Regions from separate parts of the Erwinia tracheiphila genome, predicted to be linked through region 2. Evidence: predicted binding sites of a transcription regulator. Region 2 holds the regulator's gene; each other region holds the start of a gene.

Region 1 (4,557 bases), 1.2 Mb from region 2:
CCAGACAGGCCAAGGATAACCTTATCGTTGCCCACCTGCTCACGCAGGCGTTCAACCGCATCTTCGATAATTTTTGCTGGCGTCCACAGTGCTTCACAGTGGCAGATATCCCGAATAAAACGCTCCAGCAGTCGCAGCCCCTGACGGGTATGGGTCACTTCCGGGTGGAACTGCACGCCATACAGGCGTTTTTCTTCATTCGCGATAATGGCAAACGGGCAAGTTTCCGTGCTGGCGACGGTGACGAAATCAGCCGGTATTGCGGTCACCTTATCGCCGTGGCTCATCCACACGTCCAGTACTGGCTTACCGGACGTGCTGAGAGAGTCTTCGATGTTGTGGGTCAGCGCACTTTCCACAGCGATTTCAACCTGAGCATAGCCATATTCGCGTTCGCTGGAGCACGATACTTTTCCGCCCAGCTGTAGCGCCATTGTCTGCATGCCATAGCAAACGCCCAGAACCGGAACACCCGCCTCGAATACATATGCTGGCGAGCGCGGACTGCCGTTTTCCGTGGTACTTTCAGGACCGCCGGAAAGAATAATGCCGTTTGGGTTGAACTGGCGGATTTGCTCCTCAGTGACATCCCATGCCCAGAGTTCACAGTAAACGCCCAGCTCACGCACACGGCGTGCCACTAACTGCGTATACTGCGAGCCGAAATCAAGGATCAGTATGCGGTGTTTATGAATATTTTCCGTTGTCATTGGATTGTTCCAGGGCAATAGCAAAATCAGGGTTCAGGATTAACAAAGCCCGGCTGTGCCGGGCGCAAAAAAGGGTTATCAGGAGCCCATGCGGTAGTTCGGGGACTCTTTGGTGATGGTTACGTCGTGAACATGGCTTTCTGAAATACCGGCGCTGCTGATGCGAACAAATTCAGCTTTCGTGCGCAGGTCGTCTATAGTACCACAGCCCGTCAGTCCCATACAGGAACGCAGCCCCCCCATTTGCTGGTGGACGATCTCTTTCAGACGGCCTTTATAGGCAACACGCCCTTCTATACCTTCCGGCACCAGTTTGTCAGCCGCATTGTCCGTCTGGAAGTAACGGTCAGAGGAACCTTTCGACATCGCGCCTAATGAGCCCATGCCGCGATATGACTTAAAGGAACGCCCCTGGTAAAGTTCGATTTCACCCGGTGATTCTTCAGTACCAGCCAGCATTGAACCCACCATCACGGCAGAAGCACCGGCGGCGATGGCTTTGGCAATATCCCCTGAGAAACGGATACCGCCGTCGGCAATCACCGGAACGCCCGTACCTTTCAGCGCTTCAACCGCATCGGCTACTGCGGTGATCTGCGGCACACCCACGCCTGTGACGATGCGGGTGGTACAAATTGAACCCGGACCGATGCCCACTTTTACTGCGCTAACGCCCGCCTCAACCAGCGCAAGCGCACCCGATGCCGTGGCAACGTTTCCGCCGACAATTTGCAAATCGGGATATTTCATGCGGGTTTCGCGAATACGCTGTAACACGCCTTCGGAATGACCGTGGGAGGAGTCAATCAGCAACACATCCACTCCCGCTGCCACCAGCGCGTCCACGCGCTCTTCATTACCTGCACCCGCGCCCACTGCAGCACCAACGCGCAGGCGTCCATGCTCGTCTTTGCAGGCATTAGGTTTACGTTCGGCTTTCTGGAAATCTTTTACGGTAATCATGCCCAGCAGGTGGAAACTGTCATTCACCACCAGCGCTTTTTCGACGCGTTTTTCGTGCATTTTCTGCAAGACGACTTCGCGTGTGTCATCTTCACGCACGGTGACAAGGCGCTCTTTGGGCGTCATCACTGCAGAAACAGGCAGATTCATGTCGGTAACAAAACGCACATCACGTCCAGTAATAATCCCCACCAGCTCGTTATTGCCATTTACCACAGGATAACCGGCAAATCCATTCTGTTCAGTCAGACGTTTCACTTCACTCAGCGCGGTATCAGGCAGCACGGTTTGTGGATCGGTCACTACTCCGCTTTCATGTTTTTTTACCTTGCGAACTTCTTCAGCCTGGCGCTCAATACACATATTTTTGTGGATAAAGCCCAGACCACCTTCCTGCGCCAGCGCAATAGCCAGGCTGGCTTCCGTTACGGTGTCCATTGCAGCAGACAGCATAGGAATGTTCAAACGAATGGTTTTGGTAAGCTGGGTGCTGAGGTCGGCGGTATTTGGCAAAACAGTTGAATGAGCAGGAACGAGCAAAACGTCGTCAAATGTCAGGGCTTCTTTAGCAATTCTTAGCATGGCAATATCTCAACCTCAGGATAAATGAGAACATATAAAATATTGCCGCGGCATTATACAGGCCGTAACCGATTGCCTCCAGCTTTATTTACGAAAACTCTTGATTCCAGTGGACAGCCATGTAGTATTGATCAATTAACTCTCTGATTTGGAATTTGATCTTAATCACATGTTACAACCTCCATCCACTCCCATTTTTACCGTTAGTCGCCTTAATAGCACGGTGCGTAAGCTGCTGGAAATGGAGATGGGGCAAATCTGGTTAAGCGCTGAGATCTCAAATTTTTCCCAACCCTCTTCCAGCCACTGGTACTTCACGCTGAAAGACGATAGCGCACAGGTTCGCTGTGCCATGTTTCGCAACACAAATCGCCACGTCACCTTCCGTCCACAAAATGGTCAGCAGGTGTTGGTCAGAGCAACCATTACGCTCTATGAACCGCGCGGCGATTATCAACTGGTTGCCGAAAGTATGCAACCTGCCGGAGAAGGTGCGCTGCGGCAGCAGTTTGAGCAGCTTAAACATAGATTGCAGGCGGAAGGATTGTTCGAGCAGGCGCGCAAGCAGGCCCTTCCGCAACCCGCACGTCAGGTTGGCGTGATTACTTCCGCTACCGGTGCCGCCTTGCACGATGTGTTACGCGTGTTACAGCGCAGGGATCCATCCCTGCCAGTGGTGATTTATCCAACGCTGGTACAGGGCGCAGAAGCACCAGATGCGATTGCAAATGCAATTGACGTGGCCAACCGGCGCAATGAATGCGATGTATTAATCGTAGGGCGCGGCGGCGGTTCTCTGGAAGACCTGTGGTGCTTCAACGATGAACGCGTGGCCAGATCTATTTACGCCAGCCGCATTCCCATTATCAGCGCGGTCGGTCATGAGACCGATGTCACTATCAGTGATTTTGTCGCCGATCTACGAGCCCCCACGCCCTCCGCTGCTGCTGAACTGGTCAGTCGAAACCAGGTCGAATTGCTGCGTCAGCTGCAGTCGCAGCAAACCCGACTGGAGATGGCAGCAGATTATTACCTTGCGGAGCAGAACCGTACATTTACCCGTCTGCATCACCGTCTGCAGCAGCAGCACCCGCAACTTCGACTGGTACGCCAGCAAACAGCCATGATAAAACTTCAGCGCCGTCTTGCAGATGTCATGCTGCTTCAGTTACGTCAGGCAGTCCGCAGGCAGGAAAGCATCGGCCAGCGCCTGCTGGGTCTACAGCCGCAAAGAAAAATTCACCGTGCACAGCAGCACCTGCAACAGATTCTCTATCGGCTACAGCAATCACTTCAGCAGCATATCAATCATGATAAACAGCGTTTTTCTGCGCTCGTCGCCAGCCTCGAAGGGGTCAGTCCGCTGGCAACGCTGGCACGTGGTTTCAGTGTGACCACCGCGCCTGATGGAAAAGTGCTTAAAAATATCCGGCAGATCCAGCCAGGTGATAAATTAAAAACCCGACTGGATGACGGCTGGGTCGAAAGTGGCATTACAGCGATCACGCCGGTAAAAAAACGCGAAAAGTATACTCCTCTTCCTGATGCCCATTCGCAACTTTTCCGGAACACCGTCTGAATTCTGCCAGCGTTTCTTTTGGCAATATATCAGTGCCAACGCATGAATGAGCAACCCTGTCTATACTTTAGCCACATTGTCTGACAGTTCAGGAGTGCAAAACGAAACACAGCGTTATTCCTCCCTGTGTTCTGCGCAAGATTATTAATAACGGCTCAGGACAGCAGCAATACTGTGCACGGAGCACGCTGACTCATGTTCAGACACTCATGCCAGCAAACCGGGTAAAACCGGTGAACACTGGCGTAACGCAACCAGGACAGGTTGAGCGCGAAATCTATGATGCAGAAAATACGCAAACGCTGCCATGCACGCTGGTTCGCCGCGAAGTTCAACCCGATAGCCTGCAGCGAAGCATATGATTATGTGGGGATAACCTATGATTTTTTCTGGCAGGTCTGGCAGCGCAACTCGCTCGAGATAAAGGGCTGGCACTAAAAAGCAGTGTTCATTATGGGATAAATTATCAGAATGCGTTCTGGAACGGTCAACAGACGGTGTTTGGTGATGGTGACGGCGAGATATTTAATCGGTTCACCATCGCACTGGATGTTATCGGCCACGAGCCGGGGCACGGCGTAACGGAATCGGAAGCAGGACTGATTTATTTTGGCCAGGCCGGTGCGTTGAATGAGTCTGTCAGATGTCTTTGGCTCGCTGGTCAAACAGTTTCATCTTCAACAAACCGCTGACAAAGCCGAAGACACGCAATGCTGTGCCGGA
Region 2 (4,557 bases):
GCCAGATAAACGGTAAATCTTTTTGATGGCATTTTTGTGGCTCTATTATTAATAAAAATAAAGGTTACGGAGTTTACCGAACTGGCAAAATGCTTGTGAAACGGTAATATTTGCTTTCTCCATTCAAAAATATTGCAGGCGTAATATGTGGTCGGAACACTCTTTGGAAGTGATTGATACGGTGGCCCGAACAGGGAGCTTCACTGCAGCCGCGAGCGAGCTGCACCGCGTTCCCTCTGCTATCAGCTACACGGTGCGTCAGCTCGAAGAGTGGCTGACTGTACCATTGTTTATAAGGCGTCATCGGGATGTTGCGCTAACAGAAGCCGGTAAGCATTTTGTTCAGGAGGGTCGTGCTCTTATCAAAAAAATGCTCGTTACCAGAAGGCAGTGTCAGCAGTTGGCCCATGGCTGGCGTGGGCAAATCAATATTGCCGTTGACTGCATTGTAAAACCAGCCCGAACTCGTCAGTTAGTTGTGGATTTCTATCGACACTTTCCCGATATGGAATTACATCTTTTCGCGGAGGTGTTCAACGGCGTATGGGATGCGCTCGCAGATGATCGGGTTGAGGTCGCCATTGGTGCGACACGGGCTATTCCGGTTGGCGGTCGCTTTGCTTTTCGGGATATGGGCATGCTCAGTTGGCGTTGCGTGGTAAAGGCAGGACATCCACTGGCGGAACTGCGCGGTGTGGTTGACGAAGAGGCAATAAGGGCGTGGCCTTCTCTCGTGCTGGAAGATACTTCCCGCGCTCTGACTAAAAGAACCACCTGGACACTGGATAATCAACGTCGAATGGTGGTGCCCAACTGGGAAAGCGGTATTGACTGCCTGTTAGCCGGAATTTGTGTTGGCATGATACCCGCGCATCTGGCAGAAACCTATATCGAAAGCGGGGCACTGAAGGAACTGCAGCTGGCGGTGATGTTTCCGCAAAGTCCCTGTTGCGTTAGCTGGGCAGAGCAGCTCACTTCACCCGCACTAAACTGGCTGCTTGAATATCTGGGGGACACGACGACGCTGAACAGTGAGTGGCTGCATAGTTAAGCCGTCAGCCTGGGTGGCAACATGGTCATCGCCAGTCACTGGCGTGTTTCCTTCCTGTCCCATCAACGACCAGACTCCGCAGTATTTCAACGGGGTCTGGTGTGGCTGAATGGATGAAATATCAGCATCATCTGTATTAGTCGCGACTTGATCTGACACTGGACCTTGAAAGGTTGAGAGTTACCGGTTTTGATATGGGTGTCTAATCCTTAAACAAAACGCGAGGTAACTCTCATGATTCATACTAACAATCCCATCATCAAACACAAAGCCGGCCTGCTCAATCTCGCCGAAGAACTCGGTAACGTATCAAAAGCCTGCAAGATCATGGGCGTGTCACGCGACACGTTTTACCGTTATCAGGAACTGGCTGCTGAAGGCGGCATCGATGCGCTGATTAACCAGAACCGCCGCGTCCCCAACCTGAAGAACCGCGCCGACGAAGCCACTGAACGCGCTGTTGTTGAATATGCCGTTGAGTTCCCGGCCCACGGGCAACACCGGACCAGTAATGAGCTGCGTAAAAAAGGCGTGTTTATCTCCGGTAGCGGCGTGCGCTCCATCTGGCAACGGCACGACCTGGAGAACTTCCGTAAACGCCTGAAGGCACTTGAGGAAAAGGTCGCCAGAGAAGGCATCGTGCTTACCGACGCTCAAATCGCAGCGCTGGAGAAGAAGGCCCACGATGACGAGGCCAGCGGAGAAATCGAAACTGCTCACCCGGGTTATCTCGGGTCGCAGGACACCTTCTACGTGGGCAATCTGAAAGGTGTGGGTCGTATCTACCAGCAGACGTTCGTGGATACGTACTCGAAAGTGGCACACTGCAAGCTGTATACGAGTAAAACGCCGATCACCGCCGCAGACCTGCTCAATGATCGCGTACTGCCGTTCTACGAGGCTCAGGGACTGCCGATGCTGAGGATCCTGACCGACAGGGGAACGGAGTACTGTGGTAAGGTGGAGCAGCATGATTACCAGCTGTATCTGGCCATCAACGATATCGACCATACAAAAACGAAGGCGATGTCTCCGCAGACGAACGGCATCTGCGAGCGCTTCCATAAAACTATTTTGCAGGATTTTTATCAGGTTACGTTCCGTAAGAAGTTATACGAAGACCTGGAGAGCCTGCAAACGGATCTGGACAACTGGTTGTGGCATTACAATAATGAGCGAACTCATCAGGGAAAAATGTGCTGCGGGCGTACGCCAATGGCCACGTTACTTGATGGTAAACGAGTCTGGGCAGAAAAAAATCTGAACCAGATGTAATCTGACAGACACCTGTATAAATAACCGGTAACTGTCAGATCAGGTCTGAGCTAGTACACATCATCTATTGATAAACGGCCCGTCCGCTACTGAACGGCGTTCAATGAGGCTGGGGTAAACTTCAATAGTCTGAGACTCTTCACGCTTACTGGTAATACGGTCCAGCAACATGCTGAATGCTGTTTGCCCCAGCTGCTCTTTAGGCTGATGAATGGTGGTTAGCGAAGGGGTAAAGTAGCGTGCGTTTCGCACATTATCATACCCGATCACCGAAATATCCTGTGGTACGCGCAACCCCATTTCATCTGCTGCACAGATAGCGCCCATCGCCATCACATCACCACCACAGAAGACGGCGGTTGGTCGCTCATTTTGTGAAAGAATCTTTTGCATAGCCTGATAACCAGATTCTGGTTCGAAATCTCCCTGAACCAGCCACTCCTGGCTCAGTGGAATATTCGCTTCGGCAAGGGCTTTCAGAAACCCGGCATGACGGCCACCGCCCGTATTTCGTTCCATCTGACCAGGTATTACGCCAATATCCCGGTGACCACGTTCGATTAAATAGCGCCCGGCAAGATAACCCCCTTCGAACGCGTTATCCAGAACGGTGTCAGTAAAATCGCCACGTGGTTCACCCCAGTCCATTACCACCATCGGGATATTGCGGTTGTCTTCCAGCATAGCGATAAGTGTATCGGGATATTCGGAACACATGACTAACAGCCCATCCACACGCTTTTGCGCCATCATTGACAGGTAAGCCTGTTGCTTTTGCAGGTTGTTGTGAGCATTGCCTAAAATCAGGGTGTAGCCTTTGTCAAAACAGCAGTTTTCGACGGCTTCAATAATTTCTGCAAAGTAGGGCGCTTCGCTGGAGGTGGCGAGCAGACCAATAGTTTTAGTATTATTTACCTTCAGGCTACGTGCAACGGCGCTGGGAGAATAATGTAATGCTTTAATGGCGGCCCATACGGCATTCTTTGTCTCTTCTGCGACAAAGCGGGTTTTATTGATGACGTGGGATACGGTGGTGGTGGATACCCCCGCGTGCTTTGCCACATCTTTTATCGTTGCCATACTGACTGCTCCTGAGTGTCTCGTAACATCTTAATAAATAAATGGTTAAACGATTGCCTGAAAAGATAAAAATCAGTCCGTTGCGCGTCATTCAGGCTGCATGGCGCAGGAATTAAAAAAGGGAAAAGGGTATCGTGTTGAGTGTTGCACATGGGTGAAACGTTGTCCGTCGTTTCCGGCGGCAAATTCTAGCAAGCCAGCCAGGATAAGACGAGATTTTTACGGGTAATTATGGGAAAATCCGCAATTCACTGAGAGGGAGAAAGCGTTAATGGACACCGACCTGAAATTTGCCTTATTCACATCCGCATGTGCTTTATTAATCATAACAGCATTCGGTTTGACCGCAGTTATGCATTAGCGTTGCCAGGGCCGCATTTTTTAATGCGGCCCTGTGTTTTCACGTTATCGAATTGTCTTTAGCGTTATCATACGACGTGCGCCAATGTAGTGGCGCTGCCAGTAGTCCTCGCTTAACGCACTGACCTGAATATCTTTGCCTGTTCGTAGTGACTGAATGAATTTACCGTTACCAAGATAAACACCTACGTGGTCGGCTGTGCCGCGGCCATTTATGCGGAAGAAGACCAGATCACCTTTTTCAAGGTCATCACGTTTAATCGAGGCAGCATCGCGCAGGTGATACATTTCATTTGCCGTACGTGGGATTTTAAACTTAACCAGGCCTTTGTATGCATACCAGACAAGGCCACTGCAATCAAAGCCTGTTTTGGGGGAAGTGCCGCCCCACTGATAAGGTTTACCCAGCTGCCCCATCAGCTTGTTCATCGCTGTCTCGTGTGCCTTCTGATAGCGAATACGATGAGCTTCACTCAGTTTCAACGGTGCCTCACCGGAAGTCTGCTCATCTGATTCATTAAGATGGCCGCCCCGATGATGCCCATATCGTCTTTTGTATACCGTTAACGAATTTTTTCCGGAGGGGGGCTGTGCCGTCTCTTTGGCGGGTTTGCGTTTTTTTATTTTAAATTTTTGGGCAGTAGCGGGATGTGATTTTTTGCTGCCGGAATCTTTCACTTTGCCTGAACTGGTTTTAACCGGACGGCGTTTGCGACGCTGATCTTCACGGGCAGAAGCATTATTATCGACTTTATGGTGACTGGCATTAACAGGGCTATGAGGCGATGCGT
Region 3 (4,557 bases), 1.3 Mb from region 2:
GTGAGGATCTGTTTTACCGGCTGAATGTGGTCAATTTGAAAATTCCTGCGTTGCACGAGCGTGCAGAGGATATACCTTTGCTGGCGAACCATTTACTGAAGCAGGCGGCCGAGCGTCATAAACCTTTTGTTCGCCGTTTCTCTACGGACGCCATGCAGCGTCTGGTGGCAGCCAGCTGGCCGGGTAATGTTCGTCAGCTGGTTAACGTCATTGAACAATGTGTGGCCTTAACCTCTGCGCCAGTGATTGGTGAGGCGTTGGTTGAACAGGCGCTGGCAGGCGAAAACACGGCGCTGCCCACCTTTGTCGAGGCAAGGCATCAGTTTGAGCTGAATTATTTACGCAAGCTGCTACAGATGACCAAAGGTAATGTCACTCATGCCGCGCGGCTGGCCGGGCGCAATCGCACCGAATTTTATAAGCTCCTGTCGCGTCATGAACTGGATGCGTCTGATTTTAAAGTGTAGTTTTTCATGCCGCACAAACCGCTGAATATGGTAGGTTAAACGTCCTGAAAAAGAAGACAAACCGCACTGCGGGCCTTGTTTGCTGCATTTATACTATCGAAGATTATCTTCCGATTGCGGAAGGCGTTAAAAGGGTCTGCCATGAAAAAGATTGATGCAATTATCAAACCGTTCAAGCTTGACGATGTGCGTGAAGCACTGGCCGAAGTTGGGATTACCGGTATGACTGTCACGGAGGTGAAAGGTTTTGGCCGCCAGAAGGGACACACGGAACTTTATCGTGGCGCGGAGTATATGGTCGATTTTCTGCCAAAAGTAAAGATAGAGATTGTGATTGCTGATGATATTGTCGAGACCTGCGTGGATACGATTATTCGTACTGCCCAGACTGGAAAAATTGGCGATGGTAAAATTTTTGTGTTTGATATGGCCCGTGTAGTGCGGATCCGTACTGGCGAAGAAGACGAAGAAGCGATTTAATCCGCTGCCTGAGTGGCAAAGAAAAGGGCGGTGACCTGTGGTTACGCCCTTTTTTGCGGCTCAAATTACCTGGTGTGGGCCAAAAGTTTCATAGTGGATCCGTTGCCTGCTTATTCCTGTAGCCATGAGCTGCTGTGTTACAGACTGCATAAAACCCGTTGGGCCACAGAGATAAAACTGCATGTCAGGGTCGCTGATTTCATGCCTGTAAGGCATAAGTTCCATCAGCCCCTCGCGGTGGTAACGATCGTTATCCTGCGGTAAAGGTGAGTTATACCAGATGCATTGTGAAAACGTTGCCAGCCCGGCACCTTTTTCTGTCACCTCTTTGTCAAAAGCGTGTTGTCTTCCGTTATCAGTGGCATGGAACCACCATATTGTCTTCGGATGCTGCTGTCTGACCAGCACGTCAAGCATCGACAGCATTGGTGTTTGTCCTGCGCCAGCCGAGATAAGCGCAATGGCTGTATCTGTTTGTACATCAAGGAAAAAGTCTCCGGCGGGGGGCGTAAGCAATAATTCATCGCCTGTTTTTGCCTGCTGATGCAGCCAGCCTGAAACTTTGCCGTTATCGGCATGACGTACTGCAATACGATAGTCTTTACCATTGGGTGACTGCGTCAGGGAATATTGACGTATTTGCTGACCAGACGCTGTGCGCAGCCAGACGCTGAGGTACTGTCCGGCACAATAGTCTGCAACGGGAAGTCCGTCCGTAGGTGTCAGAATAAAGCTTTTGATTTTTTCACTTTGTGTATCGATCTTACTGATATAAAAGCTGCGCAGTCCCCGCCACCCACCTGGTTTACCCTCACTTTCCCGATAAATTTCTTCTTCGCGAGTAATAAACAGACTGGCCAGAATCCGGTAGGCTTCACCCCAGGCAGTCAGTACCGTCGTTCCCGGCGAGAGCTTCTCTTCAAGGGTCGCCAGTAAATGTTTACCGACAATCTCATAATCATTCGGCTGAATGGCCAGACTGGCATGTTTTTGTGCAATTTTTTCTATCACGGGCTGAAGAACGGACAGGTTTTCAATGTGAGTGGCACAGGCGCAAAGGGTATTAAAAAGCGCTTCACGCTGCTTGCCATTGTGCTGGTTACTCATATTGAAAATATTTTTGAGTTCCGGGTTATGAGTAAACATGCGGTCATAAAAATAAGCTGTGAGGCTGGAACCTGTGGCGAGTAAAGCAGGAATAGTGCTTTTGATGGTGCTGATAGTGTGGGGATCTAACATGGCGCAGCTCCTTGTGTATTAGCAGATTTATTTAAAATGAATCCTTCCAAAAAGGAAAAAGTATCAATTTCCCTCTCAAATACGGCGAGTTGACAACGGCATGGGTAAACTTTTGCCTGTTGACAATAGCAGCATAGTCAGGGATTTATTAGCTAAAGTGAGCGTATTACACCGTCAATCTTCAGGCCAATCGTTTGCGTAAAAAGCGCGGTTTCGACTGGCAGTGGGCGGGCAAAACAGTTTACACTGTCAGCCTGCGCCCTAAAGGGCCGTTTAATGCCGAATACCAGTTAGCTGAGTCAGGAGAAGCGGATGTTAAAGCGTGATATGAATGTTGCTGATTATGATGCCGAATTGTGGCAGGCAATGGAGCAGGAGAAAGTGCGTCAGGAAGAGCATATTGAACTGATTGCTTCGGAAAACTACACCAGCCCACGCGTGATGCAGGCGCAGGGTTCTCAGCTAACCAATAAATATGCCGAAGGTTATCCAGGTAAGCGCTATTACGGCGGCTGTGAATATGTTGATATTGTCGAACAGCTGGCCATCGATCGTGCAAAAGCGGTGTTTGGTGCTGACTTTGCCAACGTCCAGCCCCATTCTGGTTCTCAGGCAAACTTCGCCGTCTACACCGCACTGCTTCAGCCGGGCGATACCATCCTGGGGATGAATCTGGCACACGGTGGTCATCTGACTCACGGTTCACCGGTTAACTTTTCAGGCAAACTGTATAACGTGGTGCCTTACGGCATTGATGAAACCGGCCATATCGATTACGACAATCTCGCTGCACAGGCGCAAAAGCACAAGCCGAAGATGATCATCGGTGGTTTCTCTGCCTATTCTGGTGTGTGTGACTGGGCAAAAATGCGTGAAATTGCCGACAGCATCGGAGCATATCTGTTTGTGGATATGGCACACGTTGCCGGTTTGATCGCGGCAGGTGTTTATCCAAATCCGGTTCCTCATGCGCACATTGTTACCACCACTACACACAAAACGCTGGCAGGTCCTCGTGGCGGCCTGATCCTGGCAAAAGACGGTGATGAAGAGCTTTACAAAAAATTAAACTCAGCGGTTTTCCCTGGTGGGCAGGGTGGTCCGTTGATGCATGTTATTGCCGGAAAAGCAGTGGCGCTGAAAGAGGCTATGGAACCGGAGTTCAAAGTTTATCAGCAGCAGGTTGTCAAAAACGCTAAGGCGATGGTGGAGGTGTTTCTGGAGCGTGGTTATAAAGTCATCTCCGGCGGAACGCATAACCATTTGTTCCTGCTGGATTTGGTTGATAAAAACCTTACCGGTAAAGAAGCTGATGTGGCGCTGGGGCGTGCCAATATTACCGTTAATAAAAACAGTGTGCCCAACGATCCAAAAAGCCCGTTTGTCACCTCCGGTATTCGTATTGGCTCGCCAGCCGTTACCCGCCGTGGTTTCCAGGAAGCAGAAGTGCGTCAGCTGGCTGGCTGGATCAGCGATATTCTCGACAACATCAACGATCAGGATGTGCAGGAACGCGTGAAGAAGCAGGTGCTTGAAATCTGTGAACGCTTCCCGGTTTACGCATAAAAACCACAGGTGAACCTTTAGCGGGACAATATGTCCCGCTTTTTATTATCAACACTAAACCACCTCCTGTGGAGGTGGTGATCGTTCATGTGGGGCTTTGCCCGTAGAATGCCCATGCTAAATACTGCCCCGGTTTGTTACCAGCAAATCAAGGAGTAAATAGCATGAGCAGATATAAATCCGCTTCCCACGTATCCTATCGCTGTCAGTATCATCTTGTATGGACACCGAAGTACAGATACAAAATCCTCAAAGGTCATCTCGGTAAAGAGGTTTACCGCAGCATCTACATTTACAGCAATATGAAAAAATGCACAGTAGTTGAGCTAAATGTGCAGATAGATCATATACATCTGGTGGTGAGGACGCCGCCGGGCTTGAGTGTTTCTGAGTTGATGGGATTTGTGAAAGGGCGAACGGCCATCAGGCTGTTCGAGAAGTTTCCTTATCTCAGGAAGCACAAGCTTTGGTGTAACCACTTTTGGCAAAGAGGGTATTTTGTGGATTCGGTGGGTGCAAAAGAAGAAGTAATTCGAAGGTATGTGCGGTACCAGGACAAGGTTGCCAAAGAGGAAGAAGAAAGGCAAATACAGCTCGGACTGGAAAGGTGGTGTTTAAGCCCCCTTTTAGGGGGCGGTGTCAAAGCCACCTGCTATGCAGGTGGCTTTTTACTCCTGCCTCACGGCAGTAAAGTCAGGGCTCCAGCAGCATTCCGATGCGCTGCTGCTGGAGCGCAAACGGGAACTCAGCGTGGATAAGCGGCGGTGACACCGCGTAGGGTGAAATCACCATGGAAACCCCTTTC

Evidence for each region. Region 2 encodes PurR, which represses purine synthesis genes. Its sites were predicted from a motif close to CANGCAAACGTTTGCNTG; they were not measured.
Region 1: a site for PurR is predicted at 2,317-2,334, ahead of guaB (IMP dehydrogenase). Genes of this name have one in related genera too.
Region 3: a site for PurR is predicted at 2,288-2,305, ahead of hmpA (NO-inducible flavohemoprotein). Genes of this name have one in related genera too.

What each region holds. Positions count from the first base shown of each region.
Region 1 is NZ_CP089932.1:1,409,525-1,414,081, reverse strand. It holds gene guaA (glutamine-hydrolyzing GMP synthase) at 1-710, opposite strand, end outside; gene guaB (IMP dehydrogenase) at 789-2,255, opposite strand; gene xseA (exodeoxyribonuclease VII large subunit) at 2,425-3,834, shown strand; partial or broken gene LU633_RS07370 (protealysin propeptide domain-containing protein) at 3,915-4,536, shown strand.
Region 2 is NZ_CP089932.1:2,654,123-2,658,679, reverse strand. It holds gene punC (purine nucleoside transporter PunC) at 1-32, opposite strand, end outside; gene punR (DNA-binding transcriptional activator PunR) at 146-1,051, shown strand; gene LU633_RS14085 (IS481 family transposase) at 1,286-2,326, shown strand; gene purR (HTH-type transcriptional repressor PurR) at 2,387-3,406, opposite strand; gene cydH (cytochrome bd-I oxidase subunit CydH) at 3,678-3,767, shown strand; gene LU633_RS14075 (C40 family peptidase) at 3,812-4,557, opposite strand, start outside.
Region 3 is NZ_CP089932.1:1,370,937-1,375,493, forward strand. It holds gene glrR (two-component system response regulator GlrR) at 1-467, shown strand, start outside; gene glnB (nitrogen regulatory protein P-II) at 609-947, shown strand; gene hmpA (NO-inducible flavohemoprotein) at 1,008-2,186, opposite strand; gene LU633_RS25755 (hypothetical protein) at 2,381-2,512, shown strand; gene glyA (serine hydroxymethyltransferase) at 2,499-3,752, shown strand; partial or broken gene tnpA (IS200/IS605 family transposase) at 3,917-4,357, shown strand.